DNA from 2 places in the Staphylococcus simulans genome. Region 1 is predicted to be linked to the other one. Evidence: riboswitches for the same ligand, from Rfam matches in the RefSeq annotation. Region 1 holds a riboswitch; the other holds the start of a gene.
What was found. Region 1 has a riboswitch for lysine ahead of MUA87_RS05875 (amino acid permease). Riboswitches for the same ligand answer to the same signal wherever they lie in the genome.
Positions count from the first base shown of each region.

Region 1 (3,888 bases):
AATCGAAAAAACAATGAAACAAATTGTAAATGAAAATCATAAAATTGAACGTAAAGTAGTCAGCCGTAATGAAGCGAAAGACTTCTTTAAAGACGATCCGTATAAACAAGAATTAATCGATGCAATTCCTGAAGATGAAAATGTGACACTATATACACAAGGTGAATTCACTGACTTATGCCGTGGTGTACACGTACCATCTACTTCAAAAATCAAAGAGTTCAAACTATTATCTACAGCAGGTGCATATTGGCGCGGTGACAGCAACAATAAAATGTTACAACGTATTTATGGTACAGCGTTCTTTGATAAAAAAGAATTAAAAGCACATTTAAAAATGCTTGAAGAACGTAAAGAACGTGACCACCGTAAAATCGGTAAAGAATTAGACTTATTTATGAACAGTCAATTAGTAGGCGCTGGTTTACCATTATGGTTACCAAACGGTGCAACAATTCGTCGTGAAATTGAACGTTACATCGTAGATAAAGAAGTTAGTTTAGGCTATGACCATGTTTATACACCTGTTTTAGCTAATGTTGACTTATATAAAACTTCAGGACACTGGGATCATTACCAAGATGACATGTTCCCGCCAATGAAATTGGACGAAACTGAAGAAATGGTTTTACGTCCGATGAACTGCCCACACCATATGATGATTTATAAAAATAAACCACATTCATACAGAGAATTACCAATTCGTATTGCTGAATTAGGTACAATGCATCGTTATGAAGCAAGTGGTGCGGTATCAGGCTTACAACGTGTACGTGGTATGACTTTAAATGATGCCCACATTTTCGTACGCCCAGATCAAATTAAAGAAGAGTTCAAACGTGTAGTTGAATTAGTTCAAGAAGTTTACAAAGACTTTGGTTTCGAAAACTACAGCTTCCGTTTAAGCTATCGTGATCCAGAAGATACAGAGAAATATTTCGATGATGATGAAATGTGGAACAAAGCTGAGGCAATGTTGAAAGAAGCAGTAGATGAAATGAACTTACCGTATGAAGAAGCGGTAGGGGAAGCGGCATTCTACGGTCCTAAATTAGACGTTCAAGTTAAAACAGCTATGGGTAAAGAAGAAACTTTATCAACAGTTCAACTTGACTTCTTATTACCAGAACGTTTCGACTTAGCTTATATCGGTAAAGATGGTGAAGAACACCGTCCAGTAGTTATCCACCGTGGTGTGGTATCAACTATGGAACGTTTCGTAGCATTCTTAACTGAAGAAACTAAAGGGGCTTTCCCAACTTGGTTAGCACCAATGCAAGTTGAAATCATCCCAGTTAATGTGGACTTACATTATGATTATGCACGTCAAATCCAAGATGAATTAAAATCACAAGGTGTGCGTGTAGAAATTGATGATCGTAATGAAAAAATGGGTTATAAAATCCGTGAAGCACAAATGCATAAAATCCCATATCAACTTGTAATTGGAGACAAAGAAATTGAAAACAATGAAGTGAACGTGCGTAAATATGGTTCTAAAGATCAAGAAACTGTAGAAAAAGATGAATTCATCTGGAATTTAGTCGATGAAATTCGTCTAAAAAAACAACGTTCGAATTAAGACCTTGAAATCAGTCTGGAATTAAGGTATATTACAATGTAGTTAATTAAATATTAAAAAAGTGTTAGAGGTTGCATCTTTGATGAGTTGCTTATCAGAAGCTTTATTGGAGCGTATGTTGAATAAGTTAAAGGCAAAGATGCCGAAATTTACAATAGCCATAACTATTGTATTTTGGGTCAGTTTCCGAATAGGAACTGGACTGTCACATAATGTGATGTGCTACCGTATATGATAAATTTCAAGTGATGGTCGCATATCTGTAGCGGCCATCATTTTTTGTATTCATGCAAGCCTCTATACTAAAGAAAGGAATCGATTATGAACAATCAATCTAATCAGGATGCAGGCATCCAAAGAGGTCTGAAAGACCGTCATATTTCCATGATCGCCATCGGGGGATGTATCGGAACAGGATTATTCGTTACATCTGGCGGTGCAATTCATGATGCTGGACCACTCGGCGCATTAATCGCCTACGCAGTTATCGGTATTATGGTGTTCTTCTTGATGACATCATTAGGAGAAATGGCAACGTACTTACCAGTATCTGGTTCATTCAGTACGTACGCAACACGATTTGTAGACCCATCATTAGGCTTTGCTTTAGGATGGAACTATTGGTTTAACTGGGTTATCACTGTAGCAGCTGACGTAACTATTGCAGCGCAAGTGATTCAGTACTGGGATCCAATGAAAGGCATTCCTGCATGGGCATGGAGTGTACTCTTCCTTATCATCATCTTCGCTTTAAACTCATTATCAGTTAGAGTGTATGGTGAAAGTGAATATTGGTTTGCATTAATTAAAGTAATAACAGTTATTGTCTTTATTGGTATCGGTTTACTTACTATTGTCGGTATCATGGGCGGTAAATTCATCGGATTTGAAACATTTACTTCTGGTGACGGCCCGATTTTAGGTGGTAATTTAGGCGGAAGCTTATTATCAATCTTAGGTGTATTCTTAATTGCTGGTTTCTCATTCCAAGGAACAGAGTTAATCGGTATTACAGCAGGGGAATCAGAAAATCCTGAACGTGCTGTACCAAAAGCAATTAAACAAGTATTCTGGAGAATTTTATTATTCTATATCTTAGCTATCTTTGTAATTGGTATGATTATTCCTTATACTCATCCAGCATTGATGGGCGGAGAAGATAACATCGCGACATCACCATTTACATTAGTATTTAAAAATGCTGGTTTAGCGTTTGCGGCATCATTTATGAACGCAGTTATCTTAACTTCAGTATTATCAGCAGGTAACTCTGGTATGTACGCATCAACACGTATGTTGTACTCTATGAGTAAAGATAAACTTGCAGCATCAGCATTTGGTAAAACTACAAAGCATGGTGTGCCATTCTTAGCATTAATCGCAACTGGCGCCGTAACAGTATTAATCTTCTTAATACAACGCTTAAGCGGTGATGCATATGAATACATCGTTGCAGCAAGTGGTATGACAGGCTTTATCGCATGGGTTGGTATTGCAATCAGTCACTACCGATTCAGACGTGCTTTTAAAGTCCAAAATTATGATAAACATGAATTGAAATACAAAGCTAAATGGTTCCCATTCGGTCCGATTTTCGCAGGTATCTTATGTGTGATTGTTATTATCGGCCAAGATGTTGATTTCATTAAAACAGGTGATTTTGATCCAAATCGCTTCATTATCACTTACATGGGTATTCCAGTTTTCTTAGCATTCTTCTTGTATCATAAAATCAGATATAAAACTAAAAAAATTCCATTGAAACAAGTTGACTTAAGTCAAGACGTGGATATGAGCCAATTTAAATAAAGTTAAAAATTTTAATTGACTTTGTCTTGTAATGTTGATATGATTGTATATGTTGAATACGAAACGAACCAAGTAGAAGCTTCCCGCTTCTCACCTGTAGCGACGCTTAAGGCTGTTGGCAGGTCCAAAACAACGTTACAATGATGACGTTGACTTTATGGAAAAGAGCGGGCACTTCTGTGTCCGCTCTTTTTTACTTGGGATATTTCGTAAATATAACGGAGGTGTTAACCATAGCAAAAGATCAAACGCAAGTTAACGATAGAATTCGCGCAAGAGAAATTCGTGTCATTGGTCAAGACGGTGAACAAATCGGTGTTAAACAAAAACGTGAAGCATTAGAAATGGCTGATCGTGTTGGTTTAGATTTAGTCGTAGTAGCGCCTAACGCTAAACCACCTGTTGCTCGTATTATGGATTACGGTAAATACAAATTCGAGCAACAGAAAAAAGAAAAAGAAATGAAGAAAAAACAAAAAGTTATCAATGTTAAAGAA
Region 1 covers NZ_CP095100.1:1,268,686-1,272,573, forward strand. The annotation lists gene thrS (threonine--tRNA ligase) at 1-1,582, shown strand, start outside; lysine riboswitch at 1,640-1,815, shown strand; gene MUA87_RS05875 (amino acid permease) at 1,904-3,391, shown strand; ribosomal protein L20 leader region at 3,456-3,592, shown strand; gene infC (translation initiation factor IF-3) at 3,616-3,888, shown strand, end outside.

Region 2 (3,888 bases), 240 kb from region 1:
AACTTTGAAAATACAGTTATTGTAGTTTCCCATGACCGTCACTTCTTAAATAACGTATGTACACATATTGCTGATTTAGACTTCGGTAAAATCAAAGTGTATGTCGGAAACTATGACTTCTGGTATCAATCAAGTCAACTTGCTCAAAAAATGGCGCAAGAACAAAACAAGAAAAAAGAAGAAAAAATTAAAGAATTACAAGACTTCATTGCACGTTTCTCTGCGAACGCTTCTAAATCTAAACAAGCAACAAGCCGTAAGAAACAATTAGAAAAAATCGAGTTAGATGATATTCAACCATCATCTCGTCGTTATCCTTTCGTGAAGTTTTCACCAGAACGTGAAATCGGTAATGACTTATTATTTGTAGAAAACGTATCAAAAACAATTGACGGTGAAAAAGTCTTAGATAACATTTCATTTACAATGTTCCCTAACGATAAAGCTGTACTTGTTGGAGATAGCGAAATTGCGAAAACAACATTACTTAAAATTTTAGCTGGAGAAATGGAACCAGATGAAGGTACAGTTAAATGGGGTGTGACAACTTCACGTACGTACTTCCCTAAAGATAACTCAGAATTCTTCGATGGTGTGAATATGACATTAGTCGACTGGTTAAGACAATATGCACCTGAAGATGAACAAACTGAGACATTCTTACGTGGTTTCCTAGGTCGTATGTTATTCAGCGGTGAGGAAGTGAAGAAGAAAGCAAGTGTCCTTTCAGGTGGAGAGAAAGTACGTTGCATGTTAAGTAAAATGATGCTTTCAAGTGCGAATGTTCTCTTAATGGATGAACCAACAAACCACTTAGACTTAGAAAGTATTACTGCAGTCAACGATGGATTGAAATCATTCAAAGGTTCAATCATCTTCACATCACATGACTTTGAGTTTATTAACACAATCGCAAACCGTGTGATCGACTTAAACCCACAAGGTGCCCTTTCTAAAGAAATCAGTTACGAAGAGTACCTAAAAGAAACTGGTGTATTAAGCTAGAAATTATGCAGAGGTTAGGTGAAAAATCCTAACCTCTTTTTCTATGTTTAATCCCTACAGTTCCGTCTATATAGAGTATATAGCTAAAAAATTGATAATAGACGATGAAAAAAACAAAGTATAAATTACACTTAATTAGTAAATACTTTCGGAATTTAGGCTTTTTTCAGTAAATTTCCAAAAATCATATATTTCTGGTTTACATCTCAATGGTAACTATGTATAATGTGATACATACTAATTAATTGAATAGTTTTTTTGATGAGGCGCATCAATCATAAGTACTTGCCACGCCTACTGTCTGTTGCAGTTGGTAAGGAAAGGGTGAGATGCCGAAATAATCATAAATGCAGAGTTATGATTGTTGGACTTTCAGGTTAAGAGCTAAGGGTCTGTCATTATTATCAAATAATGGAGTGCATCACTTGTATATAAATTTACGAGCAAGTTCGCATTCCGGACTTGCTCTTTTTATATATGTGATTCTCCCCTACTATCGAGGAGGATATGTAAAGCAATGAAGAGAAGTGTTTTAAAATTCGGCGGTTCGTCTGTCAGCGATTTTACGAAAATTAGGAATATTGCTGAAATGCTGAAAAATAGAATTGAAAATGACGAACAACTTATTGTCGTGGTCAGTGCAATGGGAAAAACAACTGACCAATTAATGGAAAATGTAGCTGCGCTGACCAGCGAACCAAAACAACAAGAGCTTGCCCTCTTATTAACAACTGGTGAACAGCAAACTGTTTCCTACTTGTCTATGGTGCTAAACGATATAGGCGTTCAAGCAAGAGCCATGACAGGATATCAAGCCGGAATTAAAACAGTTGGACATCATCTCAAAAGCAGGATTGCAGAAATCAACCCTGATACTTTTGATAAAGCATTTGAAACGCATGATGTACTTGTTGTAGCCGGGTTCCAAGGTATCAATGATGAACTTGAATTGACTACGCTTGGCCGAGGTGGTTCGGATACGACAGCAGTTGCATTAGCAGCAGCCAATCAAACACCATGTGAAATTTATACAGACGTTGACGGTGTCTATGCGACTGACCCTCGTATTTATAAAGATGCCAAACGTTTAAGTGTAGTTTCTTACGAAGAAATGATGGAAATGAGCGCACTGGGTGCTGGGGTTTTAGAAACACGCAGTGTCGAACTCGCAAATAACTATAACATTCCATTGTATTTAGGAAGAACGTTATCAAATGTGGAAGGAACGTGGATTATGTCACAAACAGAAATACTAGAGAAAAAAGCAGTAACGGGCGTAGCTTTAGATAGCAAAATGATGCATGTCACTATCAGCTATCCCCTATCTGATAATAAACTCTTAACAGATTTATTTACTTTACTTGAAGAAGGACAAGTCAATGTTGATATGATTTCTCAAATCGTCAACCTTGAAGGGTTACAGCTCTCATTTACAATTAAAGATACTGATTTGACACAAATCAAAGGTATTTTTAACAAATTGTCAGAAAGTTATCAAGCTTTAGATTATAATTTAAATGATGCCTACGCAAAGATTTCCTTGATTGGATCAGGTATGAGAGATATGTCAGGTGTCGCATCGAAAGCTTTCATCAGTTTAATTAATGCAGGTATTCCGTTCTATCAAACAACGACATCTGAAATCAGTATCTCTTATGTTATCGATGCTGATAACGGAGAACGTGCAGTCAAACAACTTTATGAAACATTTGATATTTAAAAGTTGGAAAGCAGCAAGAATCAGAAACTCAAGAAAGAATTAACGACTTTCTTAAATAATAATATGGAGTGAATTGAATATGACAAAATTAGCAATCGCAGGTGCAACAGGTTTAGTAGGAAGCAAAATGTTAGAGACAATCGATCGTAAAAATATTCCATTTGATGAGCTTGTATTATTTTCTTCAGCAAGATCAGCAGGAAAAGAAATCGAGTTTCAAGGTAAAACATATACAGTTCAAGAACTAACAGAAGACGCTGCAAGCGAACATTTTGATTATGTATTGATGAGTGCTGGGGGCGCTACAAGTGAACACTTCTCACCTATTTTTGAAGAAGCGGGAGCCATTGTTATCGACAACTCAAGTCAATGGAGAATGCACGATGATATCGATTTAGTCGTACCAGAAGTCAATGAACCTAAATTTACAAGAGGTATCATCGCAAACCCTAACTGTTCAACAATCCAATCAGTGGTACCTTTAAAACCATTACAAGATAAATATGGTTTAAAACGTGTTGCTTATACAACATATCAAGCAGTATCAGGTTCAGGTTACGCTGGCCGTGAAGATTTATTAAATGGAGAAAAAGGAGAAGAACCAAAAACTTATCCTCATCCTATTTATAACAACGTGTTACCTCACATTGATGTCTTCTTAGAAAATGGTTATACAAAAGAAGAACAAAAAATGATTGATGAGACACGTAAAATCTTAAACTTACCAGACTTAAAAGTAACAGCAACTTGTGTGCGTGTACCTGTACAAGACAGCCACAGTGTTGAAATGGACGTTACTTTAGATAAACCAGCGACAGTAAAAGAAATTCAAGAACTATTTGAAAACGATGATCGTGTTGTCTTAGTAGACAATCCAGAAAATAATGAATATCCATTGGCTGTTTATTCTACTGGTAAAGATGAAGTCTTTGTCGGTCGTATCCGTAAAGACGATTCATTAGATAATACATTCCATATTTGGGTAACATCAGATAACTTACTTAAAGGCGCAGCATTGAATACAGTCCAAATTTTAGAACAAGTTTTATCAATGAAAGGAGTTTCTTAATATGAGTCGTTTATTTGAAGGAGTTGGGGTAGCTCTTACGACCCCATTCACAAATAATGAAGTCGATTATCAAGCATTAGAGAAACATGTTAAT
Region 2 covers NZ_CP095100.1:1,510,155-1,514,042, reverse strand. The annotation lists gene MUA87_RS07125 (ABC-F family ATP-binding cassette domain-containing protein) at 1-1,005, shown strand, start outside; lysine riboswitch at 1,259-1,435, shown strand; gene MUA87_RS07120 (aspartate kinase) at 1,523-2,725, shown strand; gene MUA87_RS07115 (aspartate-semialdehyde dehydrogenase) at 2,805-3,794, shown strand; gene dapA (4-hydroxy-tetrahydrodipicolinate synthase) at 3,796-3,888, shown strand, end outside.
Region 2: it holds a riboswitch for lysine, as region 1 does, so the genes downstream of both, MUA87_RS07120 (aspartate kinase) here and MUA87_RS05875 (amino acid permease) in region 1, are expected to answer to the same signal.